DNA from 3 places in the Rhodobacter sp. 4.3.4 genome. Region 3 is predicted to be linked to each of the others. Evidence: riboswitches for the same ligand, from Rfam matches in the RefSeq annotation. Region 3 holds a riboswitch; each other region holds the start of a gene.

Region 1 (4,905 bases), 1.1 Mb from region 3:
CCATTCGTTCTGCAACGTGCCCAGAAAGTTGACGATCTGCCCCAGCGCGCTGGACAGATGCGCGGGCGGAGCGGATTCGATCGCGCCGGGCACGCCGTTCAGCCCCTCGTGCAGAAGCGTGCGCAGCGACCAGCCCGCGCAATAGCCCGCGAACATGTCCAGATCGTGGATATGGATGTCGCCCTCGCGATGCGCCGCGCCGACCTCGGGCGGATAGACGTGACTCAGCCAGTAATTCGCCGTCACCTTGCCCGAGATGTTCAGGATCATCCCGCCCAGCGAATAGCCCTGATTGGCATTGGCATTCACCCGCCAGTCGGAGCGTTCCAGATATTCGCTGACCGAGCGTTCGACATCGATCATCACCCGGCGGTCCTCGCGCAGGCGGGCGTGCTGCTCGCGGTAGACCGCATAGGCGCGGGCGGTGGCGACATGGGCGGTATCGGCCAGAACCGCCTCGACGGTGTTCTGGATCGTCTCGACATCGGGGGGGCTGGAGGGGGTTTGCAGCGCCAGCCGGTCGAGCACCGCCTGCGTCAGCCGCCCGGCCTCGGCGGCGCCGAATTCGCCGCTGGCATCGCCCGCCCGCGCCAGCGCCGCAAGGATGCGGCGGGCGTCAAAGGGCACAAGCGCGCCATCGCGGCTGCGCACGGTGGCAAAGCCCGCTGGGGCAGTCAAAGCAACATCGGCGATCGGCATCGCGGTCCTCGTCCTTGGGCTTTTGCAGGGACGGGAACGCGAAACGGCCCCGGCAAGGGGTCCGAAAAGCGCCCCGCACGGCCCTCCGCCAGCGGTGGTCATAACAGCTCCGGGCAGGTCTCCTGGCTTTGCGGGTCACAGCTTGGCTGGCCTTCCCGGGCCGGGGCCCAGTGGCGTGATCAGCCGCGCTCGCCGCTTACAGTTGCGGGGGCAGCGCCGGACTTGCACCGGCTTCCCTCTTGGCCTGCGGCGAACCGCAAGACCCAGAGCGTCACGATATAGCAATCAATTGCCACTTGCTGTCAATATATAGTTTCCCCTTGCCCCGGCCGTGCCCGCAGCCCAGGGCCCGTCCCGGCCCGTGCAGACAGGCGATTGGCCGCCCCGCCTGCGACCGAGTGCCGCGCAGACGCCCCCGGGGGGCGCAAACCCGTTTACAGCGCCGCCGCTTGCTTTCATCCTTGCCGCGATGGTGGCGCCGCTTCCGGGCTGCGCCTGAAAAGGGAATGCGGTGCGCCCGTCCGGGCAAGGCCGCGGCTGCCCCCGCAACTGTGAGCGACGAGCAACGCCGGAAATGCCACTGGGCCGCGCCCGGGAAGGTCCGGGGGCGCGATGACCCGCAAGCCAGGAGACCTGCCATCGCAGACGTTTCGGGCGGGGTGAACCGGGGGGACGTGAAGCCTGAGGCCCGCGCCTTGGTTCGTGTCGCCGTTTCCCGCCCCTGTTCAGGCCCTTGTTCAGGGATGTGCGCGCATGGCGGTGAAAATGGATACGATGGAACATTCTTTGCGCGAGGGGCAACGGCTTTTGCGGCTGGTGCTGTGCGGGCGCGCGACCGCGGCGGAGCCTGCGTCGGCGGGGGCGCCGATCCGGGCCGAGCTTGCGGCGCTGCCGGGCGATTTCGCGCTCAGCGGTGCCGGGGTCGCGCTCGACGACGGTTGGCTCTCCTGGATCAAGGGGCCGGGGCCGCAGCTTTGCGCCGCGATGGGGCAGATCGCCGCCGATCCGCGGCTGGCGCGGGCACGGCTGCTTGCGGTCGGCTGGACCGGCCGGCGCCGGTTTGACCGCTGGCCCCTGCGGCAGGCGGTGTTGCATCATCACGCCGCGCAGCTGCTGTCCGGGACCTCCTGGCGGCCCGAGGCGGATCTGCTGGCGCTGGCGCAGCGCGTCTTTGACGATCTGGCGCAGGATCATGCGCAGGGGTCCTTTGCGCAGTCCGACCTGTTGCGGCGGGTGCCCGATTTCGTCGAAAGGCTGCTGGATTGCGCGGCCGAGCCGGTCCTGCCGGTGCTGGCGCGCGACGATCTTCAGGCGCGGGCCGGTTTCGTCGAGGCCTGCCTGCAGCGGCTCGGCCAGATGCAGGCGGCCGCGGCCCTGGGTCTGGCCGAGGGGGCGCTGGCCCTGACCCGGCTCAACAGCCTGTTGCAGCGGGCGGGGCGGCCGTCGCAGCCGCTCGATCCGCGCGGGCGGGTCTGCCTTGTGCTGCCCCCGGGCGAGACCGAGATGATCGGCACGATCCTGAAGGCGGATCTGTTGCGGCTGGCGGGGCTGTCGGTGCGGGTGATCCTTGAGCCCGCGATCGGGGCCATCCTGACCGCGCTGCGCGACGAGGCGGGGGCGGTGGTGATCGTGACCGGGTCGCGGATGGCTGCCGGGGCCGCCGGGGGGGGCGCGGCGCAGCTGGTCGCGCAGCTGCGTCAGGCCTTGCCCGACCGGCAGATCCTGCCGGGCGGTCTGGGGTCGGGGCCGCTTGCGGATTGTGCGGAGCGGCTGGCGCTGCTGCGCCACCGCGCCGGGCTGGCGCCGGTGCAGGGCATCGACTGGGCGGCGATGGCCAGCCTGGCGACGCTGATCGGGGCGGGGCCGCAGGGCGCCGTGCCCGCCGTCTTCGCCTGAGCCGGGGTCGGAAACGGGCAGAACCGGCCGCCCCGGGGTCGTGGGGCGGCACGGCGTTTCAGCCCTCCCTTTGGTTTACTCTGCTGCGAACTGGTTCATCGTGTTGGCATGCCCGCCCGCCTTGAGCGCGCGCTCGCCCGCGACCATCTCCTTGAAGGTGTCGCCCAGATCCGAGCCGACCTCGTGCTGGTGCTTCACCGCCGAGACGCCGCCGCGGATTTCCGCGCGCTGCACCGTGGCGACATAGGCCAGCATCTTGTCTTCGCCGAAATAGCCGCGCGAGAGTTCATCCATCGATTTCGCGGTCAGATGGAAGGTGGGCAGGGTGATCAGGTTGTGGAACACCCCCGCCCGCGTCGCGATATCGGTCTGGAAGGCCTTGAGCCAGGCATCGGCCTCGCGGCCAAGGGGCGTGTCGTCATAGTCGGGCTTCATCAGCTCGGGGCCGTTCGGATAGGCGTCTTCGGTGATCGTGCCCTCGGCCAGCCATTGCGCGCGCACCTGCTTGCGCAGGTTCAGCGTCCAGTTGAAGCTGGGCGAGTTGTTGTAGGTCAGCTTCGCATCGGGCACGACCTTGCGGATCTCGGCCACCATCCCGGCGATTTCATCCACATTCGGCGTGTCGGTCTCGATCCACAGAAGATCGGCGCCCCCCAGCGTCAGCGAGGCGATGCAATCTTCCACCACCCGGGCGCGGCCGGTGCCGGGGCGGAACGGGAACAGCCCGTTCGCCAGCCGCTGCGGCTTGACGAAAGCGCCGTCGCGGTAAAGCGCCAGTTCGCCCTCGCGGATCGGGTTTTCGGCCGTGATCGGCTCGGTCGCCAGCCATTTGATGTAGTCCGAGGCCAGATCGCCCGGGCGCTGCGACACCGGCACCTTCTGCGTCAGACCGGCGCCCAGGCTGTCGGTGCGGGCGACGATCACCCCATCCTCCACCCCCAGCTCTTCGAAGGCCAGCCGACAGGCGCGCAGTTTCTCGATGAAATCCTCGCGCGGGACCGTCACCTTGCCGTCCTGATGGCCGCATTGCTTGGCATCCGAGACCTGGTTTTCGATCTGCAGACAGCAGGCACCGGCCTTGATCAGCTCTTTCGCAAGCAGATAGGTCGCATGTTCGTTGCCAAAGCCCGCGTCGATATCGGCGATGATCGGCACGACATGGGTTTCGAACCCGTCGATCGCCGCAATCGCCGCCTGCCGCTCGGTCTCGGTCTTCGCGGCTTTCAGCGCCTTGAAGAGATCGTTCATCGCCACCTCGTCGGCCTGCCGCAGCGAGGTATAAATCTCTGCGATCAGATCGGCGACGGCGGTCTTTTCATGCATCGACTGGTCGGGCAGATGGCCCCAGCGGTTGCGCAGACCGGCGACCATCCAGCCCGACAGATAGACATAGGTGCCGCGCGCGGTGCCGCGCATCCGTTTCACCGCCTTGATCATCTGCTGAGCGTGAAAGCCCGACCAGCAGCCGAGAGATTGGGTGAATTTCGTCGGATCGGCGTCATAGGCCGCCATGTCGGCGCGCATCACCCCGGCCATCTCGCGCGCGATGTCGAGATGGGTGTCCCAGGTGTTTTGCAGCCGCAGCTGCACGATGTCATCGACCGCCACGCCACCCGGCGTGACCCCGGAGGGGTAGCGGCACAGGATAGCGGAGCGGATTTCCGAAAAAGTCTGTCTTTTCTTCATGATGTTTCCTTTCGACGGGCTCTGCCCGGGGTTTGGGGGAAGCGGGAAAAGGTTGCGCCGAGGGTCTCAGGCAAGCTTCGGGGATCGGGCCGCCAAAGGGCGAAAACAGCGGGATCGGGTCCATCAGTCGAGCGCGTTCAAAACCGCATAGGCGGTGGTGGTCAGGAAATCGGGCAGGGTTTCGGCGGTCACGGCTTCGAGCAGCAGCCGCGCGGCGGTGGCGTAATGGCCGCGGTGGAAGGCATTGGCGCCGATCCGGTCCAGCACCGCCGCGATTTCCTGCTGCATCAGCTCGCCCAGCCAGTCGGAACTCACCGCCCGGCTGCCGCCCGCCGCAAGCGCCACCGACACGCCATGATGGCGCCATTGCCACAGCTGCGCGCGGCAGATCTCGGCCGTCGCCGCATCCTCCATCAGATTGCGGATCGGCACCGCGCCGCGCCCCGACAGCCAGGCCGCCAGATAGTCGAGCGCCACCGAGATATTGGTGCGCAGACCCTCTTCGGTCACCCGGCCCTCATGCGGGCGCAACAGCATCGCCGGTTCGATCCGCCAGGCCTGGCGCGGAATGCGGATCTGGTTCGGCCCCGGCATCTCGGCGTCAAAGACCGCCATCGCCACCGG
Region 2 (4,905 bases), 1.1 Mb from region 3:
GCGCGGCCGCGGCCCCAGATGGATGCAGCTTTCGGTCAGCTCGTAGGTCTTGATGCCCAGAGGCGCCAGCGTCTCGGGCGTCACCTCGCCGCCGACCTTCATGCCGTAGTTCCAGCCCGCGAAGAAGAAATCCGGCTCGGCCGCGGCCAGAACCTCTTTCGTCGGATATTTCGCCGAAAGCTCGGGCAGTTCCGCCACGCCCGCCCGCATCTCGGGGTCAAGCGTCTTCCAGCCCGAAATCCCGGTATAGCCCACCATCCGGTCGCGCAGGCCCAGAACCAGCATCATCTCGGTCAGGTTGACATCGTTCGAGATCGCGCGGGCAGGCGGGGCATCGAAGCTGACGGTGCGGTTGCAGCTTTGCACGCTGACCGGATCGGCCAGCGCGGCCGAGGCGGTCAGGCACAAAAGCGCAAGGGAACGGGCGATCATCGGGGGGTCCTTTCGGGAGGGTCAGAGATGGAAGCAAAACCGGGGGGTGGCGCCGCTGCGGTCGATCTGCGCCTGCACCCGGAAGGCCCGGGCCAGCACCGTCTCGGTCAGCGCGCTTCCGGGCGGGCCATCGGCCAGAATCCGGCCCTCGTGCAGCACCAGCACCCGGTCGGCAAAGCCGGCGGCCAGGGTCAGGTCGTGCAACGTGGTGATCACCGTCAGCCCAAGGCCCCGCAGCAGCGCCAGCAGGTCAAGCTGATGGCGAATGTCGAGATGGTTCGTCGGCTCGTCGAGCACGATCACCCGCGGCTGCTGCGCCAGCGCGCGCGCGATCATCACCCGCTGCCGCTCGCCGCCCGAGAGCGTGCCGAAGCTGCGCTGGGCGAGCGGCGCAAGGTCGAGCCGGTGCAGCGCCGCATCGACAAGGGCGGCATCGGCGCCGTCGGGCGTGGCCAGCCCCGCGCCCCAGCCGCGGCGATGCGGCAACCGCCCCAGCGCGACGATCTGCCGGACCGTCAGGCCGAATTCCCCCGGCTGTTCCTGCAGCACCGCGGCTAGCGCGCGGGCGGCTTCGGGCGCGCTCATCAGCCACAGATCGCGGCCCAGCAGCCGCACCGTGCCGCGCCGGGGCGCATGGTGGCGGTAGAGCAGCCGCAAAAGCGAGGATTTGCCCGCCCCGTTCGCGCCGCAGATCGCCAGGATCTGCCCCTCGGGCACGGCAAAGGAGATGTCCGACAGGATGTCCGGCTGCCCTTTCGGCCCCCAGAACACCCCGGAAAGCTCGACCACGGTCACGGCGTTTTCCTTTCGCAGCGGGGGGACTTCCTGCGGCGGGCGGGGGCGACCGGGCGGGGCGGCGCGGGCAGGGGGCCCGGTTTGCGGGCAAAGTCCGGCCCCGCCCCGGGACGCGGCAGCAGGGACCGCCCGGCAGGGGCCCGAAAAGGCTGCGGCCCGGCCAGAGGCCGCCGCTTGCGCAGATCCATCGCATGCTCCTTCCGGGACACCCCGCCCGGTGGTTGATGACGCTGATGGCAGGTCTCCTGACTTGCGGGTCCTGGCTTCCCCCACCTTCCCGGCCCCGCGTTCGGGGCCAGTGGTTGCCGGGGGGCGCTCGCCGCTTACAGTTGCGGGGGCAGTTACGGGTTTGGCGGCTGATGCCTACACCTCACCGTATTCCCTTTTCACCCGGCCGCGCGTGGCTTGGCCGGGAACCATCGCGGCCAGACTGCCCGCGGATGCCCGCGCCGTCAAGGCGCATCTTCAGGCGTCAAATCAGGGGGTTGGCGCCGATGCGGGAAGGGAACGGCCAGCGGCCGCTGATCTGCGGCGCGCATCGACCGTGCAGCGGGGGGCCGCGCAACAGGGGGGCTGCGCTGGAGCCAAAGCGCCGGGCAAGCCCCGCGGCAAGGGGCGCGATGGACGGCAATCCTCAGAACAGGATCGAATCCAATGTGTCCTGCGCCGCGGCAGAGGCCAGCTCGGCCGCGCCGAAACCGGCCGCCGCCATCGGCAGCCCGATCACCTCGGCGTGGATTTCGCGTTCGCGGTCCATCGTGTAGATCGGTGAAATCTCGTCCAGACAGGACAGATCCGGCGTCGCCCCAAGCCCCTCGCGCAGCAGCGCGCCCAGAGCCTCGATGCGCAGGATCGTCTGCACCAGCGCCGCGGTCATCTGCCGTCCCGAGATCGCCAGCCGCGCCAGCGCCGCGGTTTCCGTCCGCGTCTCGTCTTCCAGCCGCGACAGCAGCCCCTGACGGGTCCGGGCCTGCTCCAGCCCGGCGGCGATCTGCCCCAGATCGGCCTCAAGCCGGTTCATCCCGTCCTGCAGCGCGGAAAATTCCCCGGTGTCGAAGCTCTTGCGCAGCTGATCCAGCGTGCGCCCGGTATCGGCAAAGGTCTTGAGCGCCTGTTGCGCCGTCTCCTTCACCGACATCGCGATATAGGTCAGTTCCTTCTGCCCAACCTCGGCCCGGGCCGCTTCCAGATGCGAGTTCACCCCGGCCAGCCCGATCGTCTGGCCGATGCCCGCCAGATTGTCGAGCCGCTGGTGCAGCAGGTCGATCTGTCCCTCGAACCCGGCCGAGCGGGCGATGATCCCCTGCAGCATCGGCATCACCGCGGCCAGGGCCTCGTTCAGCTGGCCAAAGGCGCGGTCCTGCGCCGCCAGAAGCGGCTCCACCTCGGCCCTTTGCGCGGCAAGCTCGGCCACGAAACCGCCGCCAAGCCCTTCGATGGTGTGGAAACTGTCTTCGAGCAGCGCCAGCACGTCGCCGGTATCCCGCTCCAGCCCCTGCAGCTGCGCCGCGGCCAGCCGCTCGAAGGCCGCGCGTTCCGGCCCGGGCGGGCGGGCGGCGGCGCGCGCCAGGATCGTCTCGACATGTTCAAGCCGCTGCGCCGCCGAATCCGAGAACTGGAACGTGCTGACCAGACGGGCGACCACCTGTTCGATCCGGCCCGACAGCTCTTGCGCCTGCGCCGTGACCCGGTTCCGCCGCGTCGTCATCTGCGCCTGTCCGGCGACGATCGGCGCCAGGATCTCGGTCAGGCGGCGGGCCGCGGGATCAAGATGATCGGCGCCCTCGCGCGCGACGGCAAGGATGGCCTCGAAGGACTGGTCAAAGGCGTCAAGCCCGCCCTGCGCCTGCGCAAGTTCGGTTTCGATCTGCGCCGAAACCCCCCGCAGGGCGCCGACGAAGGCGCTGAGCTGGCCCGAGCGGCTGCGCGAGATCTGGATCGAGGTGATCGTGGCAAGGAATTGAAAGAAGATGCGAATCCGCGTCAGCCCGTTCAGCAGCATGCGGGTTTCGCGCAGCAGTGTGCGGCTGGTGCCATTCGCCATGCTGGCCGACCAGTGCCGCATCGCCCGCGCCAGATCGCCCGCCAGCTCGGGAATATGGATGACGCCGGGGACCGGCTCCTGCTGCGCGCTGATCAGCGCGCCGGTGCGGTCGTTCACCGTCAGCAGATGCCCGCGCACATCAACGAGCAGCGAAGACAGCGCATCAAGCGACGCGATCATGTCGCGACGTACCGCGTGCACGGAAGTTTGCCTGTCCATTCCTGCCTGACCCTGCCTGACCCTGACCGGCGGCGAGGCGCCGCGACGGCAGCCACTGTCGGCGCGGAGGGTTAAGAAAGCCTCTAGGCCCGTCACGAGATGTGAAGAATTTTCCGCACCGTTCGCCTCGCGGCCCCGCCTCTTTGCCGCGCTCTCTGCCCTTGGCGATTAACGATACCGCAAGACATCGCGCGTAACGCTTGCAACCGAGACTTGTCGACGCAAAGAGAGGCTGATGTGACCGACGACACAATGCTGACTTTGGCGATCCCGGCCGATCTGGCCGTGGCCGATGCTGAAGACTGCCGCCAGCGCCTTCTGGGTCTTCTCGCCGCAGGCGAGGGGGCGGTGCAGGTGCAGTTCGAGGGGGAAGAGCGTCTGGGCGCGGTGGCGATGCAGCTGGCGCTGGCCGCCATGGCTGCCGCCGCCGCCGCCGGGCGCCCTGTCAGTGTCGATGCCGCCAGCCGCGATGCGCTCGAACAACTGGGATGGGAGGGCTGAGGATGGCGAAAACCGTACTGACGATCGATGACAGCAAGGCAATCCGCGACATGGTGAACTTCACCCTGTCCGGGGTGGGCTACCGCGTGGTGGAGGCGGAAAACGGGCTCGAGGGGCTGGCGAAGCTGAAAAGCGAGCCGGTGTCGCTGGTCGTGGTCGATCTCAACATGCCGGTGATGAACGGCTTCGAGTTCATCCGCAAGGCGCGGCAGGAGCCGAAGGGCTCGGGCGTGCCGATCCTGATGCTGACGACCGAGACGAAACCCGAGGCCAAGGCCGAGGGCAAGGCGCTTGGCGCCACAGGCTGGCTGAACAAGCCTTTCGATGCCGCCATGCTGGTTGCCGTCGCGCGCAAGCTGGCCGGTTGACGGACAGAAGGGACATCCGATGAACCCCGCCGCCCAGAGTTACATTCATGAAGCCCGGGATCTGCTGACGCAGCTCGAGCAGATGCTGCTCGATCTCGAGACCGAGGCCTCGCCCGAGGCGATCGATTCGGTGTTTCGGGCGCTGCACACGCTCAAGGGCGGGGGGTCGATGTTCGGCTTTCCGGCCCTGTCGGCCTTCGTGCACCATTTCGAAGATGCCTTCGACCGCGTGCGCGAGGGCAAGATCGGCATTTCGAAACCGCTGCTCGATGCGGCGCTGGAAGGCCGCGATCACGTGATTGCGCTGCTTGATGCCGGGGGCGACGAGGTCGCGACGGCGGAGCTGGTCGGCTCGGATCAGGCGCGGCGGATTCTGGCGGCGCTGGAAGGCGCCGTGGCCGGGGCGCCGCCCGCGGTGGTGCGCCTTGCCCGCTGGGAAGTGTCGTTCCGCCCGTCGAAAGGCGCGCTGCGCTGCGGCATGCGCCCCGATCTGCTGCTGGCGGAACTGCGCGATCTTGGCGCCTGCCGGGTCCGCTGCGATGTCTC
Region 3 (4,905 bases):
TTTCGCGCGGCCGCGGCGCGGCGGTGGCGCCGGAAGGCGTCGGCGTGACGGCGGTTTCCCAAGCCATTGCAAAGGCTTCGGCGTCCTGTTCGGGGCCGCTGGACGGTCCGCCGAAGCGCTGCCAGAGCGTGATGACATGTCGCAGCGGCCGCAGCCCGGACCAGCCGATCGGCCCCGTCGCGGTGATCGCCCAAAGCCCGGGTGCGGGCAGAGCGACCTGAAACCGGCCCTCGCGGTCGGTTTCGGCCACGATCCACAGCGGCGCCCCATGGCCTGGCAGGGCTTGCACCTGAGAGCCGACAGGCTCCGCCCCCACCCGTTCCAGAAGCACCGTCGTCGCCGTCAGCGCCCGCCCCTGCGCCAGCACCCGTGCCGAAAACCGCATCCCCGGCAGGAACCCGGGCGAGAGCAGGTCGGGCAGGATCTCGACGGCAAGGCCGAGCGGCTCTGGGCTGGCGGTTCCGGCGCCGCGCAAGACGAAACACCCGGCCGTGTGCTGCACCAGCCCGCGGCCCTCGGGATCGCGCCGGACCGGGGCTTCGGCATGGATCCGGTGCAACCCCGGCGCCGACAGATCGACCCGGGTCCGCCAGGCGCGCGCGGCATTGCCCGCGCCCTGCAGCAGATCCGCCGTCAGCCCGGGGGTCAGATCGGTGCGGCGGGCGCCGTGCAGATGCACCACCGCCCCCGGCGGCGGCAGATCCAGCACGACGCCCCCGCCCAGGGGATCGCCAAGGGCGAGGGTCAGGACGCCGCCCGCCTCGGGCAGATGCGCCATCAGCCCCGGCGTGGCGGGGCGGGGGATCGCCAGCAGCGCGCGGGCGGCGGCCATCAGGTTTCCGTGCAAGAACATGGTCGTTTCCTTCCGGGGCGCGGTCCGGGCAACCGGCCGCAAGACGCGAAAGGACGAAGGGATGTGGCCCCGGTGGGCCGGGCAGAGCGCCGGGCCCGGGGGCCAGACGCGCACCCCGGCGTCCGGTGAAACCGGGCCTTGGCCCGGGGGGTGGCAGGTCTCCTGGCTTGCGGGTCCGGGCTCGGGTCGGCCTTCCCGGGGCATCCCCAGTGGCATCGTCGACCGTCGCTCGCCGCTCACAGTTGCGGGGGCAGCTGCGGGTTTGCCCGAAGGCGCACCGCATTCCCTTTTCATCCCCGCCAAGCGGGGAACCAATCCCGCCTTGGTTGTGGCAGGGCCCGCCGCCCGCGTCAATCGGCTTCCGTCGCGGGCAGTTGACAGCCACCCGGCAAGCGCGCATGTTGCCCCCGCCTTGGTTCCGCGGCTGATCCCGCGGGCAAAAGGGAAGCCGGTGCAAGTCCGGCGCTGCCCCCGCAACTGTAAGCGGCAAGCCCCGAGCACGGCCACTGATCCCAGGATCGGGAAGGCGCAAGGGGCGTTCGAGCCGCAAGCCAGGAGACCTGCCAGGCCGAAAACCATCCCGGGCGGCGGGCCCGGAGGCAGGGTGCCCCGGCATGTCCGGGGCCTGTCCCCTTACCGCTTTCCGGCCCACTGCCAGAGGAACGGTATGGCGCCGAAAGACACGACCCCGATCCCCGCCCCGCGCGGCCTCTCCGCCGGGCATCGCCCCGTCCCGCGGGCCGGGGGGCGCCGCCATGGCTGACGGAGGATCCCCGCCCGGTCTGCGCCCGTTCCGGGTGCTGGGCTGCAACACCTGCCGCCATGCCAACGCGCCCTGCCGCCCCGGCCTCGCCTTTCTGAACCGGCTGTGCCAGGCGCTTGCGCTGGCGCCGGTGGGGGCGGATTTCGACATCAGCGGCTCTGCCAGCCTGTGTTGCGGCACAAGGCTTTGCCCGGTGGTCTGGTGGGCCACGCCCGCGGGTGCCCGGCTTTGGGGCGATGTCCCCCCCGAGGTGCCGGTGGCGGCGCTTCTCGACCCGGACCCGGGCGCGCCCGTCCGCGCCGCCGCCGAGATCACCGCCGGGCCGGGCCTACTGCACTGATCGCGCCGAACCTTCCGGTGTCGGGGCTGCCCCGGCGCCGTCCTTGCCTTGCCGACCGAACGGACCCTGCCATGACCCTCTCGCTTCCCGACCACGATCCGGTGCCGCCGCTGCCGGAGCTTGATGTGCCGTTCCTGACCCCGCCGCCGCCGCGGCGCGGCCGGGCGCTGATGATCCAGGGCACCAGTTCCGATGTCGGCAAAAGCCTGCTGGTCGCCGGGCTGTGCCGCGCCTATGCAAGGCGCGGGCTGAAAGTGGCGCCGTTCAAGGCGCAGAACATGTCGAACAATGCCGCCGTCACCGTGGACAGCGACCTGCCCCCCGGCCCCGACGGTCAGCCCCGGCGCGGCGAGATCGGCCGGGCGCAGGCGCTGCAGGCCCGCGCCGCCGGGGTGGCGCCCTCGATCCACATGAACCCGGTCCTGCTCAAGCCGCAGGCGCTGGTCGGCTCGCAGGTGGTGCTGCGCGGCCGGGCGCTGGGCAACTGGCCGGCGCGCCACTATCACCACCTCAAGCCCTTCCTGCTGCCCGCGGTGATCGACAGCTACCGCCGCATCGCTGCCGAGGCCGATCTGGTGCTGGTCGAAGGCGCGGGGGCGGCGACCGAGACCTGGATCAAGCATTGCGACATCACCAACATGCGTCTGGCCGAAGAGGCCGATCTGCCGGTGGTGCTGCTCACCGACAACGACCGCGGCGGCGCGCTGGCCGCCGTCGTCGGCAGCTGGATGCTGCATGACGAGGCCGAGCGGGCGCGGGTGAAAGGCATTCTGGTCAACAAGTTCCGCGGTTATTTCTCGCTTTACGAACCGGCCTGCCGGACCATGACCGAGATCACCGGCTGGCCCTTTCTGGGGGTTGCGCGCTGGTTCGAGGCGGCGGGGCAGCTTCCCGCCGAGGATGCGCTGGCGCTGGAACGCCCGGCCGGGGGCAATGGCGCGGGGCTGATCGTCGCCGTGCCGCATCTGGATGGCGTGGCGAATTTCGACGATCTCGACCCGCTGGGCGCCGAGCCCGGCGTCGATCTGCGCTGGGTCCGCCAGGGCCAGCCGATCCCGCCCGAGGCCGATGTGGTGCTGTTGCCGGGATCAAAAACCACCCGCGCCGCGCTGGCCACGCTGCGCGCGCAGGGCTGGGATGTGGATATCCGCGCGCATCTGCGCCGCGGCGGCCGCGTCGTCGGGATTTGCGCCGGGTTTCAGATGCTTGGCCGTGTCGTGCGCGACCCCGAAGGGATCGAGGGCCCGGCGGGCGAGACCGAGGGTCTGGGGCTGCTCGATCTGGAAACCGTGATGACGCGCGACAAGATGCTGACCGAGGTGCGGGGGACCGATGCGCGCAGCGGTCAGGGTCTGGCGGGTTACGAGATGCATATGGGACGTACCACCGGGCCGGGGCTTGCGCAGCCGTGGTTCCGGCTCGACGGCCGCCCCGAGGGGGCGGTGTCGGGCGATGGCCGGGTGATGGGGACCTATCTGCACGGGCTCTTTGCGGCGGATGGCTTTCGCAGCCACTGGATCACCGCGATGGGCGGGCGGGCCTCGGGCCTCGATCATGCCGCGCAGACCGAGGCGACGCTCGATGCGCTGGCCGATCAGCTGGAGCAGGACCTCGATCTGGACGCGCTGCTGGCGCTGGCGAAATGACGGCGCGGCGGCTGATGGTGCTGGGCACCGGCTCGGATGTGGGGAAAAGCCTGTTCGTCGCGGGGCTGGCGCGGGCCTTCACCCGGCGCGGGCTGAAGGTGGCGCCCTTCAAGGCGCAGAACATGTCGAACAACGCGGCGGTGACGGCGGATGGCGGCGAGATCGGCCGGGCGCAGGCGCTTCAGGCGCGGGCGGCGGGGGTTCCCCTGTCCGTCCACATGAACCCGGTGCTGCTCAAGCCCGACAGCGATGTCGATGCGCAGGTGGTGGTGCAGGGGCAGGTGCTGGGGCGGTTCTCGGCGGCGGAGTATCAGGCGCTGAAGCCAAGCCTGCGACCGCGGGTGATCGAGAGCCTGGATCGGCTGTCGGCCAGCCATGATCTGGTGCTGATCGAGGGGGCGGGCAGCGGCGCCGAACGCTATCTGCGGCCGCAGGACATTTCCAACATGGGTCTGGCCGAGGCCGCCGATCTGCCGGTGCTGCTTCTGGGCGACGAGTCGCGCGGCGGGGTGACGGCGGCGGTGATCGGGCATCATCACCTTTGGACCGCTTCCGAACGGGCGCGGGTGGCAGGCGTGATCGTGACGAAATTCCGCGGCGATCCGGCGATCTTTGCCCCGGCCGCCGCCGATATCCGCGCCGAGACCGGCTGGCCGGTGCTGGGGCTGATGCGCTGGTCCGAGGTGGCCCGGCATCTGCCCGAGGAAGATTCGCTCGGGTTTGCGCGCCAGCGCGGTGCGGCGGGGGCGCTTGTCGTGGCGGTGCTTGACCTGCCGCGGGTGGCGAATTTCGACGATCTTGATCCGCTCGCCGCTGAACCCGGCGTCGATCTGCGCTGGGTCCGCCCCGGTCAGCCGATCCCGGCCGAGGCGGCGGTGGTGATCCTGCCCGGGTCAAAGGCCACCCGGGCCGCGCTCATCGCGCTGCGCGCCGAGGGCTGGGACATCGATATCCGCGCGCATCTGCGCCGGGGCGGGCGCGTTGTGGGCATTTGCGCGGGGTTTCAGATGCTTGGCCGTGTCGTGCGCGACCCCGAAGGGATCGAGGGCAGCCCGGGCGAGACCGCGGGGCTGGGGCTGCTTGATCTGGAAACGGTGATCGGGCCAAGGAAACGGCTGGCCGCGATCGACGCGCGGGACAGCCTCAGCGGTGCCCGCGTGCAGGGCTACGAGATGCATATGGGCGAGAGCTTCGGCCCGGATCTGGCGCGGCCGTGGCTGACCCTTGACGGGCGGGCCGAGGGGGCGATCTCCGCCGATGGCAAGGTGATGGGCAGCTATCTGCACGGGATTTTCGGCGCCGC

The links. Region 3 has a riboswitch for cobalamin ahead of AC4PTB_RS16490 (hypothetical protein). Riboswitches for the same ligand answer to the same signal wherever they lie in the genome.
Region 1: another riboswitch for cobalamin. It lies ahead of AC4PTB_RS10910 (hypothetical protein); the one in region 3 lies ahead of AC4PTB_RS16490 (hypothetical protein).
Region 2: another riboswitch for cobalamin. It lies ahead of AC4PTB_RS10880 (ABC transporter ATP-binding protein); the one in region 3 lies ahead of AC4PTB_RS16490 (hypothetical protein).

The regions. Positions count from the first base shown of each region.
Region 1 covers NZ_CM178967.1:2,252,067-2,256,971, reverse strand. The annotation lists gene AC4PTB_RS10915 (ribonucleoside triphosphate reductase) at 1-699, opposite strand, end outside; cobalamin riboswitch at 795-981, opposite strand; cobalamin riboswitch at 1,153-1,354, shown strand; gene AC4PTB_RS10910 (hypothetical protein) at 1,453-2,595, shown strand; gene AC4PTB_RS10905 (isocitrate lyase) at 2,671-4,281, opposite strand; gene aceB (malate synthase A) at 4,405-4,905, opposite strand, start outside.
Region 2 covers NZ_CM178967.1:2,242,901-2,247,805, reverse strand. The annotation lists gene AC4PTB_RS10885 (ABC transporter substrate-binding protein) at 1-432, opposite strand, end outside; gene AC4PTB_RS10880 (ABC transporter ATP-binding protein) at 454-1,227, opposite strand; cobalamin riboswitch at 1,446-1,663, opposite strand; gene AC4PTB_RS10875 (hypothetical protein) at 1,862-3,472, opposite strand; gene AC4PTB_RS10870 (hypothetical protein) at 3,728-3,991, shown strand; gene AC4PTB_RS10865 (response regulator) at 3,994-4,359, shown strand; gene AC4PTB_RS10860 (chemotaxis protein CheA) at 4,379-4,905, shown strand, end outside.
Region 3 covers NZ_CM178967.1:3,324,805-3,329,709, forward strand. The annotation lists gene AC4PTB_RS16485 (DUF4198 domain-containing protein) at 1-853, opposite strand, end outside; cobalamin riboswitch at 1,005-1,167, opposite strand; cobalamin riboswitch at 1,250-1,435, shown strand; gene AC4PTB_RS16490 (hypothetical protein) at 1,609-1,956, shown strand; gene AC4PTB_RS16495 (cobyric acid synthase) at 2,028-3,602, shown strand; gene AC4PTB_RS16500 (cobyric acid synthase) at 3,599-4,905, shown strand, end outside.